DNA from 3 places in the Methylobacterium sp. GC_Met_2 genome. Region 2 is predicted to be linked to each of the others. Evidence: predicted binding sites of a transcription regulator. Region 2 holds the regulator's gene; each other region holds the start of a gene.
The links. The regulator LexA, encoded in region 2, represses DNA repair genes until DNA is damaged. The targets are predictions, from matches to a motif close to TGTTCNNNNTGTGTTCNG.
Positions count from the first base shown of each region.

Region 1 (3,767 bases), on a different contig from region 2:
GAACACGGTGTCGAATTCGAGCCCCTTGGCGGCGTGGAGCGTCATCAGGGAGACGCGGTCGGCGCCCTCGGTCTCGGAGGCCTCCATCACCAGGGAAACGTGCTCGAGAAACGCCGCCATGTCGGGGAATTCCTCCATCGAGCGGACGAATTCCTTCAGGTTCTCCAGGCGGCCTGCGGCGTCGGCCGAGCGGTCCTTCTGCCACATCTCGGTGTAGCCGGATTCCTCCAGGATGGTCTGCGCGACCTCGCTGTGCGGCTGCGATTCCACGAGCCGCGCCCAGCGGGAAAAGCTCTCGGTGAGCGCCCGCACGGTCGAGCGGACCCGGGGCTTCAACTCGTCGGTCTCGCACAGGCGCTCGGCGGCGATCCGCAGGGGCAGGCGGTTGGCCCGGCCGTAGGTGTGGAGCTGCTGGAGCGTGGCGTCGCCCAGGCCGCGCTTGGGCGTGTTGACGATCCGCTCGAAGGCGAGGTCGTCGCTGACATTCACGGTGGCCCGTAGATACGCCAGCGCGTCGCGGATCTCGGCCCGCTCGTAGAAGCGGGGGCCGCCGATAACCCGATAGGGCAGGCCGAGCTGGACGAACCGGTCCTCGATCTCGCGCATCTGCGCGGAGATCCGCACCAGAACGGCGATCTCCGACAAGGCGTGCTGCTTGGCCTGCAGGGATTCGATCGATTCGGCGAGCATCCGCGCCTCCTCTTCCGAATCCCAGGCGCCCGTCACGGTGACGCGCTCGCCGGGCTCGTCGTCGGTGCGCAGGGTCTTGCCGAGGCGGCTCTCGTTCTTGGCGATCAACCCGGAGGCGGCGGCCAGGATGTGGCCGGTGGAGCGGTAGTTGCGCTCCAGCCGCACCACCACGGCACCGGGGAAGTCGTGCTCGAAGCGCAGGATGTTGTCGACCTCGGCGCCGCGCCAGCCGTAGATCGACTGGTCGTCGTCACCCACGCAAGCGATGTTCTTCCGGTTTTGCGCCAGCAATCTCAGCCACAGGTACTGGGCGACGTTGGTGTCCTGATACTCGTCGACCAGGATGTAGCGGAACCTGTCCTGGTAGTTGGCGAGCACATCCGGGTTCTCGCGCCAGAGCTTGAGGCAGAGCAGCAAGAGATCGCCGAAATCGACGGCGTTCAGCGTCGCGAGCCGGGCCTGATAGGCGGTGTAGAGCGTACCACCCTTGCCGAACGCGAAGGCCGAGGCCTCGCCGGGCGGCACCTGCTCGGGGGAGAGGCCGCGGTTCTTCCAGCCGTCGATGGCGTGGGACAGGGCGCGCGCGGGCCAGCGCTTCTCGTCGACGTTCTGGTCGGCGATCACCTGCTTCATCAGCCGGAGCTGGTCGTCGGTGCCCAGGATGGTGAAATCCGATTTGAGCCCGACCATTTCGGCGTGGCGGCGCAGGATCTTGGTGCCGATGGCGTGGAAGGTGCCGAGCCAGGGCATGCCCTCGCCGGCGGGGCCGATCAGCGCACCGATCCGGTGCTTCATCTCCCGGGCGGCCTTGTTGGTGAAGGTCACCGCCAGGATGTCGAACGGTCGCGCCCGGTTGGTGGAGATCAGGTGGGCGATGCGGGTGGTCAGCACCCGGGTCTTGCCGGTGCCGGCGCCGGCCAGCACGAGGATGGGGCCCTCCGTGGTCTCGACGGCGCGCCGCTGCTCGGGGTTGAGGCCTTCGAGATACGAGGCGGCGTCGCGGCGGAGCGCGCCCATGGCGCGGGCGGCGATGGAGGAGGACGGAGCGCCGTCCCCGGCGGGCTGCGCATGCGGGTGGTTCTGCATCCTGCTTCCCTGGACCAAATCGCGAACGGCGTCGAGGTGGTTCGGGGGGAATGCGACCGGAGGGTGTTGGGCGGGGTGGTGGACCTCGCCCGTCGGCAGCGGCGTCGCCGCGCACCCTGAGCGCTGGGCCGAGCTCGGTCCGCAAGTGTTCGAACGGCTGCCAACCGGGTACCCGAGACGGCACTTACGTCCGGCGCGGCGAGGGACGTAACGAAGTCCCGATCAGCCCCGCTGGCGAAGGGTTCCGGATCCCACCCCCGCCCGACCTCGGGCGGGAGCCGGACCCGGAAACGGCTTCTTACTTGTGGTTCTCGGCGCTCTTGCCATGCGCCTTGGTCGAATGCTCCTTGGCCTTGTCCGCGTGGCCGTGCGCTTCCGTGGAGTGCTTGTGGCCTGCCGCGTGGTCACCCTTGCCATGATGCTCGGCGGCTGCGCGATGCGACTTGGCGGCCTTCTCGTGGTGCTCGGCAGCCTCGGTATGAGTCTTCTGGGGCATGATGTTTTCCTGTGCCGACGTGCCTGTTTGGCGGGCATCAAACATCCTGGCGGCGAACCCGTTGCGCACCTCGCGGCAAGTTGACAACTTTTGCGAATTTCCCATCAGGCATACTAGATCTTTATACCGGATCTAAAGCCTTTCGCCGTATGATGATTCATCCCAAAGCTTGAATTTTCAACAACATCGGTAGGTAAATCATACCCTCTCTTTTTCAGCGATGAACATTCCATCCCCGCGGACAGGTAGGTCGCGTCAGCGCGACAGGGTCTCCAACCGCGTAGATCCCGCGCTGGCGCCCCCGGCCCCTTATCGTGCTAAGGCCGTTGCGGTTTGCCCGCGGGGGCACGCGGGGGGCGACATCGCTATGGTGTTTGCCCGCGCGGACACGAGTGCGGAACGGGAACGGTGCGTGATCTTCTGACCGCGCTGGCGGGCGCCGTCATCCTGGTTCTCGTGGCGGCGCTGGCCGTCCCACCCTTCGTGGATTGGCAGGCCCACCGCGCCCTGGTCGATCGGGCGATCGCCCAATCGCTCGGCGTCCCGGCCCGGACCGACGGGCGGATCGAGGTTCGGCTCCTGCCCTCGCCGCGGCTGCGCATCGACCGCCTGCATCTCGGGACCGATCCGGAGCGCCCGAGCCTCGACGCCCGGTTCGTCAAGGCCGAGATCGCGCTGGCGCCGCTTCTGAAGGGCGAGTTCCGCTTCACCGAAACCCGGGTCGGCCGGGCCGAGATCAGGCTCCCGCTCGCCGGCCCCGACGCCCTGAAGCTGCCGGCCGATCTCGGCGAATCCCTGCGTGGTCGCGATTTCGCGATCGAGGCGCTGCACGTCCAGCAATTCCTCGTCACCACCCAGGTCCCGGCGACCGGCCGGACCGATCAGTTCTACGCTCAGGATCTGACCCTGCAGGCCCCGGCCCTCGTCGGGCCGTGGCGCGTGGAGGGCACGAGCGGCGGCGTGCCGTTCCGGGCTGTCAGCGGCACGCCGGGGCCGGACGGGCGGGTCGCCGTGAAGATCTCGGGCGGCGGCGATGCTCACCCCCGGTTCGAGGCGGACGCGCGGTTCGGCCTTGCCCCCCAGGAGAGCGGCGGGGCTGTTCAGGTGGAGTCCGAGGGTACCGCCCGTCTTGTGGTCGGCCCGCCCACCCAGGTCGCGGGCGCCTACCTGCCGTTCTCCTTGAGCGGCGCCTTCAAGGCCCGGGGCGCGCAGGTGCGGTTCGAGGGGGTGGATCTCGCGATCGATCCCGGCGGGCGGACCCTGCGGCTCGGAGGCACCGGCCGGCTCGACCTGCGCCAATGGCGCGCCGGCCTGAGCCTGGAAGCCCGTCGCCTCGACCTCGACGCCTTCCTGACCTCGACCGAGGGCCAGAACCTGATCGCCCGCGGCCTGCCCAATTGGGGCGGCGCACTGCCGGCGATGATCGACCTCGACCTTTCGGTGGGCAGCGCCGTGCTCGGGGGCGACGAATTGTCGAACCTCGCGCTGACCGGCA
Region 1 covers NZ_JALNUM010000018.1:57,691-61,457, forward strand. Annotated here, with positions in the region: gene OXS49_RS09405 (UvrD-helicase domain-containing protein) at 1-1,776, opposite strand, end outside; gene OXS49_RS09410 (hypothetical protein) at 2,075-2,272, opposite strand; gene OXS49_RS09415 (AsmA protein) at 2,681-3,767, shown strand, end outside.
Region 1: a site for LexA is predicted at 1,787-1,804, ahead of OXS49_RS09405 (UvrD-helicase domain-containing protein). Genes of this name have one in related genera too.

Region 2 (3,767 bases):
ATGGTACTGGCCGCTGGCGTGGTGTTCTGGCTGGTGCGGGCTTTCCTCGCATTGATCCCCCACTGCGCCGTGTTCTGGCCGATCAAGAAGATCGCGGCCGGCTTCGCCATGGTGGGGGTGAGCGGCTATTGCGCCTTCTCGGGCTGGGACATCGCCGCCGAGCGCTCGCTGATCATGACCCTGATCATGCTGGGCGCGATCCTCGCGGACCGACCCGCCCTGTCGATGCGCAACCTCGCAGTGGCCGCCCTGATCGCCCTGGCCCGCGAACCGGAAGGGCTGCTCGGCCCGAGCTTCCAGATGTCGTTCGGCGCGGTGGCCGGGTTGATCGCCTGTGCGCGGTTGATCGACGGGCGCCTGTTCGTGCGGCCCGGGGCGGGGCGAATCGGACGGCTCGTCGGGACCGGCCTCTCGGGGATCGTCGGCACCCTGGCCACGACCCTGGTGGCGCAGATCGCCACCGCCCCCTTCGCCACCTACCATTTCCAGACGGTCCAGCCCTTCGGCCTTATCGGTAACGCGCTGACCCTGCCGCTCGTCTCGCTGGTGGTGATGCCCTCGGCCGTGATCGGGTGCCTTGCCTATCCCTTCGCCCTCGACCGGCCGGTCTGGTGGCTGATGGGGCAGGCGGTGGGCGGTATGCTGGCGATCTCGCATTGGATCGCCGGGTTCGAGCGGGCCAGCGTGGTGGTGCCAGCCTTCGGCACCGGGGCTCTCGCCGCCCTCACGACAGCGCTGCTCCTGGCGACGCTACCGGTTTCGCAGATCCGCTGGTTTGCCCTGCCGCCCATCCTGCTCGGTCTCGGCCTGATGGTCCACCCGGAGCACCACGATCTCTATGTCGACCGGCAGGGCTGGGGTGCCGCGGTCCGTGGCCCGGATGGACAGCTCGCGATCCTCGGCAGCCCTTCGGGCTTCGTGCTGGAGCAATGGCTGAAGGCGGATGGCGACGGGCGGCGGCTCGACCGCAGCTCCGGCGCGGCGCCCGGCGGTCGCTGCGACCGGCTCGGCTGTACCGCGCTTCTCCCGGACGGACGGGCCGTCGCCCTGGTCCGCGACCGGCGCGCCTTCCCAGAGGATTGCGCCCGGGCCACGGTGCTGATCACGAGCCTCATGGCGCCGCCGACCTGCGCGGGGCCTCTGGTGATCGACCGCCGGGTGCTGGCCACGCACGGGGCCGTCGCTCTGCGTGCTGTTGGAAACGGGTTTACCGTACGCAGCGCCCACGGTGACGACCGGTCCGCCCCCTGGCGTCCGAGGCCTGCCCATACGAATCTCGAACCGACGGCGGATCCCCCCATCGCGGCGGCCGGCGGCATGGCGCAGCCCGAAACGCTGCAGGCCCCGGCGGCGGACGTCGCGATCGACGCCCCCGCCGAACCCCTTCAGTAGCGGCGAACGAGGCTCACCAGCCGCCCCTGGATCTGGACCCGATCGGGGCCCAGAACGCGCGTTTCGTAGGCTGGGTTGGCAGCCTCCAGGGCGATCGAAGAGCCGCGGCGGCGCAGGCGCTTGAGCGTCGCCTCCTCGTCGTCGATCAGCGCCACGATGATGTCGCCGGTATTGGCGGTGTCCTGCTTGCGGATCACCACGAGGTCGCCGTCGAGGATCCCTGCTTCGACCATCGAATCGCCGCGCACCTCCAGGGCGTAGTGCTCGCCGCCCGCGAGGAAGTCCGGCGAGAGCGTGATGGCATGGCTCTGGTTCTGGATCGCCGAGACCGGCGTCCCGGCCGCGATCCGACCCATGACGGGGATCGAGATGGCCCGGCCGGAATCGTCGATCATCCGTGCGCTCGCCTGCATGGGAGGCGTCGCCGGCTGTCGGGACTTTCCGCCCTCAACCACGCTCGGGGTGAAGCGGCGCGGCTCCGGAGTGGGTGCCGCCGCCTGCGCCATGCTTTCGGGGATGCGGATCACCTCGATGGCGCGCGCCCGATTCGGCAGCCGGCGCAGGAAGCCGCGCTCCTCCAAGGCCGTGATCAGCCGGTGGATGCCCGATTTCGACTTGAGATCGAGCGCATCCTTCATCTCGTCGAAGGAGGGGGGAACGCCGCATTCCTGAACGCGGCTCTGGATGAACCGCAGGAGGTCAAGCTGCTTGCGCGTGAGCATCGACGGGGGCCTCGCGGCTTTGCGGACCGCCCCGAGGCGGCCTCTGAAACAAATCGCGAACAGGTTAAACGTTCCGCAAGTGTTCTGCAAGCACGTTATGGCCACGCTGTCGGGTCGATCGGCGATCGTGTCGATCCGCGGCCGGTTCGAACGCGGTGCGCCTACGGCCAGCCGCACCGAAGTTGCCACACTCCTTCGTGCCGGTCAGGCCTCCTAGTCCGGAACCGGGACATGCCGAACTCGTGCGACGCGGTGGGGCCGGACGCCAGGGGGCTGTGAGCGCCCGGCGCGGGCGATGCGAACCACAAACGCATTGACGGCGCAAGCGGAGCCGTTTCAATGCACCTTGCGCCTCGCCGGGGAGCGCAGCGGGGCGATATCGGGCTTGGGATGACGAGGATGCGAAAGCGCGCGGCTCCAGGGCCCCTCCGGCTCTCCCTCGGCGCCCTGATCCTGGGTTCGGCGCTTGCCGGCTGCACCACCGGGTTCGCCTACATCTCCCGGAACTACGTGGCGCTCACGCCGCAGGTGGTCACGATCGGCTGCAAGGAACCCTACGAGGTCTACGACAACCGGCAGCTGCGCCGGATGCTGGTCGTATCCAACGCCCTGCGCGAATATGCCGGCTGCAACCTGAGTGAAGTCCGCATCGATCCGGAGCCGGGCGCGACCCGGGTGACGCGCTTCCGCACGGCCGCCCGCGCCTATCTCGACGAGACCGTGCGCGAGGATTGCCGGATCACCGGCGAGACCGTGTTCGATTCCCTGAAATCGGAGTTCGCCTACGCCTGCGACGCGCCGGTCGAGCGGCGCGGAACGGTGGTGCCGCGTCTGCCGGGCCGCAACCCGGGTGCAGCCCAACGCTGAGCCCGCCCGCTCAGGTCCCCGGCTTCGGGAAGGTGCGTTCGGTCGCGTCGCCGGCTGCCGCCAGGAGGGCACGCGCGAAGGCGCGGGCCTCGGCCCGGTCCAGCACGATGGCCGCGGTAACCGGCCCGCCGCCGAGATCGGACAGGGCGAGTTCCAGCCGCACCCCATCGGGCACGGCGCTCGCCTGAAGGCTCCAGCCCGAGCCCCGATCCGTGCTCTGTGCCATCGCATACTCCTCCCGCGTGTCGGGAAAACGCCGCAGGCGTCCGCCGGAACCGCCCTGGCCCGGGGCTGTTCCCGAGCCGTGCCCAGCGCCTCCCTGCCTCGCCTGAACGCGTTCCTCAAGACCGCAGGCCCCGGACTCGTCGTGATGCTTGCCGACACGGATGTCGGAAGCCTGATTACGGCGGCCCAGAGCGGCGCCCGCTGGGGCTACTCGCTGCTGCTCCTGCAGATCCTGCTGATCCCGATCCTGTACGTCGTCCAGGAGCTGACGGTCCGGCTCGGCACCGCCACGGGGCGTGGCCATGGCGAGCTGATCCGCGCGCGTTACGGGCCGGTCTGGGCCTGGATCTCCTATGGTGGCCTCGTGGTCGCCGGGATCGGCGCCATCGTCACGGAATTCTCCGGCATTGCGGGGATCGGCGACCTGTTCGGGGTACCGCGGCTCGTGAGCCTCGGATTGCCGGCCCTTCTGCTCCTCGGGCTCGTCTTCACCGGCGGCTACCGGCGCGTCGAGGTCGTGGCTCTGGCGGTCGGCCTGTTCGAGCTGGTCTTCATCGGCCT
Region 2 covers NZ_JALNUM010000017.1:7,717-11,483, reverse strand. Annotated here, with positions in the region: gene OXS49_RS08750 (ComEC/Rec2 family competence protein) at 1-1,392, shown strand, start outside; gene lexA (transcriptional repressor LexA) at 1,386-2,114, opposite strand; gene OXS49_RS08740 (hypothetical protein) at 2,514-2,981, shown strand; gene OXS49_RS08735 (hypothetical protein) at 2,992-3,207, opposite strand; gene OXS49_RS08730 (divalent metal cation transporter) at 3,286-3,767, shown strand, end outside.

Region 3 (3,767 bases), on a different contig from region 2:
GGCCTGCCCGAAGGCGGCGGCGGGCACGACCGCGATGGCGGCAGCCAGGAGGAGGCGATGCATTCCGAGACCCGGTGCTGTTTCTGTGCTCAAGCTAGGTCGCGGGCAAATGCGGCCGGAAAGCGGCCCCGCTTCGGCAAGCTGTGGGCGGGCGGGGCGCGGAGGCTCCCTGTGGTTCGCAGGACACAGGCGGATTCATTCGCTGGAACGCGGCGCCGATCCCTTGATTTCGGGGGGCGCCCGTACGCGCCCAGCCGATTCCGCGTCTACGCGGGGTGCGCTAAGGAAGAATGAAGCGGTCGACGGCGTGGGCGAACCCGTCCGCATCGTTGCTGTCGGTGACGGCGCTGGCGGCGGCCTTCACGGAATCCTCGGCGTTGCCCATCGCCACCGAGAAGCCGCTGCGCTCGAACATCGGCCGATCGTTCCCCGCATCGCCGAAGGTCGCGATCCGCTCCGGCGGGATACCAAGATGCTGGCTCATCCAGGCGACGAACCGGCCCTTGTCGAGATGGGGCGGTGTGACGTCGAGATAGTAGGGCTGCGAGCGGTGGACGGTCGCCCGGTCGGCGAGCGCCGCCCCGATTCGCGCCGCGCACGCCGCCAGATGAGCATGATCGCGGCTTACCCCGACGATCTTGGCGGCCGCCTCCATGAGCGTGCCGAGATCGGCCACGATCCGGGGCTCCACACCGATCGTGCGGCGCTCCAGGTCGGTATAGGACCCGTGCGGATCGCGCAGGCACCACGCCCCTTGCGCGAACACCCAGACGTCGAGCCCCTCGGCGAGCAGCCGGTCGAGCGCCTCGCGGGCGGCCGGCTCGGGAATTGTCTGCTCCTCAAGGGGCGACAGATCGGGCCGGACCACGCTGGCGCCGTTGAAGGCCCCCAACGGCAGATCGAGGCCGAGTTCGGAGACGAGCCCGCGCAGCCCGACCGGCGGCCGCGCCGAGGCGACGGTGAAGCCGATCCCGGCGGTCCGCAGCCGGCCCACGGCCGCGACCGTGGCGGCGGTGAGGCGCTTGTCGCCGGTCACCAGCGTGCCGTCGACGTCCGAGATCACCAGGGCGATGTGTGCGGCTTTGTCGGATTGCGCTGTCATCGGCTCGCTCCCTGCTGCTCGACCCGGCTGTCCTGCGCGAGACGCGCCACGATGCGCTCCGCGACCACCGCAGGCGGGTCGGCGATCCCGACGATGATGGGGTGCTCGTCTGGGCCCGGCGCTTCCAGCGTGGCGAATTGGCTGTCGAGCAGGAGCGGCGACATGAAATGCCCGTGGCGTGCCGCAAGGCGTCCGGCGATCAGCGCCCTGTCTCCCTCCAGATAGACGATGCGCACCCGGCGGCTCCCGCCGGTCAGGCTGTCCCGGTAGGCCCGGCGCAGGGCCGAGCACACCACCACCGCGGACTCACCAGCCGCAAGCCGCGCCCGGATCCAGGCCGCGATCCGGACCAGCCAGGGGGCGCGGTCGGCGTCGTCGAGGGCGTGCCCGGCATGCATCTTCGCCACGTTCTCCGGGCCGTGAAAGCTGTCGCCGTCGATGAACGTCCACCCCAGCCGCTCGGCGACCAGCGCCGCGACGGTGCTCTTCCCCGACCCCGAGACGCCCATGACCACGAGTACAAGCGCATCGCCAGCCGCCGTCCCAGTTCCGTGCGCGAACATTCCCGCGGACATCATCCGGACTCCATGGCACCGCGGCGTCTCCCCGGACACCGTGCTTCATCAATAGGATCGACGGATCGGATGGAAAGGCCGGGGACAACGCCGCGGCGCCCCGGCAACGCCGGAACTGACGGCCGGACCAAGCGTTCACATCGGGACGTCAGAACATTTCAGGAACAAATTGGCCATGACCCAGTCGACCGCGAAGTCCGCCTCGAAGTCGGACGCCAAGTCCCACGCGTCCGAGGCGAATCCGAAGACCGATCCCAAGGACACCTCCAACCAGATCAAGGATCCGGACCAGTGGACCACCGGCGGCGAGCCGATGACCGGCGCCCAGTCGTCCTACCTCAAGACCCTGTCGGAGGAAGCGAAGGAGCCGGAGGCGTTCGATCCGGACCTCGACAAGGCCGAAGCCTCCAAGCGGATCGATGATCTCCGGCACAAGGCCGGACACGCCTGACCGGTCCGGACGCACCCGGTATACGGGTGCGTCCGTCTGAGGACAATGTGACTTGAACAGTCGAGACGCCCCTGTTTCGAAGACTTCATTAAGACCGCAGCAATCGCCGCAGGGTTAGAAACCGTGACGGGCCGCGCCGCCAAAGGGGGCGGCGGAGCGTGGTGGAAGGGCGGTTTCGACCATGCAGGAGCCGAGTTGCGGCGGCGCCGGGACGGGTGCCGTACAATCCGAGGATGTCGCCCCTGGAAAGATCGGTTGGACTGTCGGCGTGGCGCGTTTCGCCCGCGACGCGCGAGGCTCCACCGCTATCGAGTATGCGCTGATCGGGTCGCTTATCTTCCTCGCTGCGGCCGGAAGCATGCGGATCTACGCCAATCGGATGGGCGGCGTTTACAACCAGATCAATGCCGCGGTCGGACAGACCAACTGAGGGATCTGCGCCGGGATACCCTGGCCCCGACGCTGTGACGCGGCACCAGCCTTCCTCGCGGACATCGGCAACGCTGGCTCAGAAGCCCGCCGGAGGGGGGACGTCTCCAAAAGATGTTCGCGTGGCCTCGGACAGTCCACTAGCGAAACCGTGGCCGCCGACCCGGCGCGCCCTTCGACTTGGACGGCGATCGGGCGGAACCCGGGTCCACGCCAGACCCGGAGCGTTTACGGCCGTGCCTTCGTCCACCCATCTGTCGCACACCCGTTCGCAGGGGATCGACAGGCATCTGTCCCGCACGAATTCCCGGCCTCTGCTGCGCTTGCCCCGAAAAAGCTGTGCTTATCGAGGATGAAACGGCAGACTTGGCCGTCGTGGGCGGAGTGTGGCCTACCCGCTACGGACACCCGGGCCGCCATCGGCTAGGCACGGGCTCGGCAATACCGATGGACAACATCTGGATGCGAACTCTTCCCCTCGCCCTGCTCGCCGCCGCGGCGATGTCGGGCTGCACGTACCTGCCGGCTGCGGGTCCGACGGCGAGCGCGATCCAGGCGGGCTCGGAGGTGGCTACCGCCGATGGCGGCCTGCTGGCCCGCTACGAGATCATCGACGTCAACCCCGCCGTCGTCGAGGCCCTGCGCGGTCGCCCGCTCGACAGCCTGCTCGCCTCCTTCGGCGATCACCGCCCCTCCGCCGAGCCGGTCATCGGCATCGGCGACATGGTCTCGGTCTCGATCTGGGAAGCCGGGTCCGGCGGCCTGTTCTCCGGTCCGCTGGTCGCCGACCGCTTCTCGGCCGGGTCCAAGTCCGCCCTCATCCCCGAGCAGCCGGTCGGGCGCGACGGCGCCATCTCGGTGCCCTACGCCGGCCGCATCAAGGTCGACGGCCGCAGGCCCCAGGATGTCCAGACGCTGATCGAGAGCGAGCTCGCCGGCAAGGCCATCCAGCCGCAGGTGCTCGTGTCGGTCACCCGCCCGATCAGCCAGGCCGTCACCATCACCGGCGAGGGCGCGGCCGGCGCCCGCCTGCCGTTGTCGGGCCACGGGGACCGCATCCTCGACGTCATCGCGGCCGCGGGCGGCAACCGCTCGCCGGTCTCAGAGACCTTCGTGCGGCTCTCGCGCGGGCCGGTGACCGCGACCGTGCCGCTGACCACGGTGGTGTCGAACCCCAAGGAAAACATCTACCTGCGGCCCAACGACGTGC
Region 3 covers NZ_JALNUM010000107.1:716-4,482, forward strand. Annotated here, with positions in the region: partial or broken gene OXS49_RS26195 (transglycosylase SLT domain-containing protein) at 1-63, opposite strand, end outside; gene OXS49_RS26200 (Cof-type HAD-IIB family hydrolase) at 281-1,102, opposite strand; gene OXS49_RS26205 (gluconokinase) at 1,099-1,680, opposite strand; gene OXS49_RS26210 (DUF3072 domain-containing protein) at 1,853-2,128, shown strand; gene OXS49_RS26215 (hypothetical protein) at 2,310-2,558, shown strand; gene OXS49_RS26220 (polysaccharide biosynthesis/export family protein) at 3,020-3,767, shown strand, end outside.
Region 3: a site for LexA is predicted at 1,827-1,844, ahead of OXS49_RS26210 (DUF3072 domain-containing protein). Genes of this name have one in related genera too.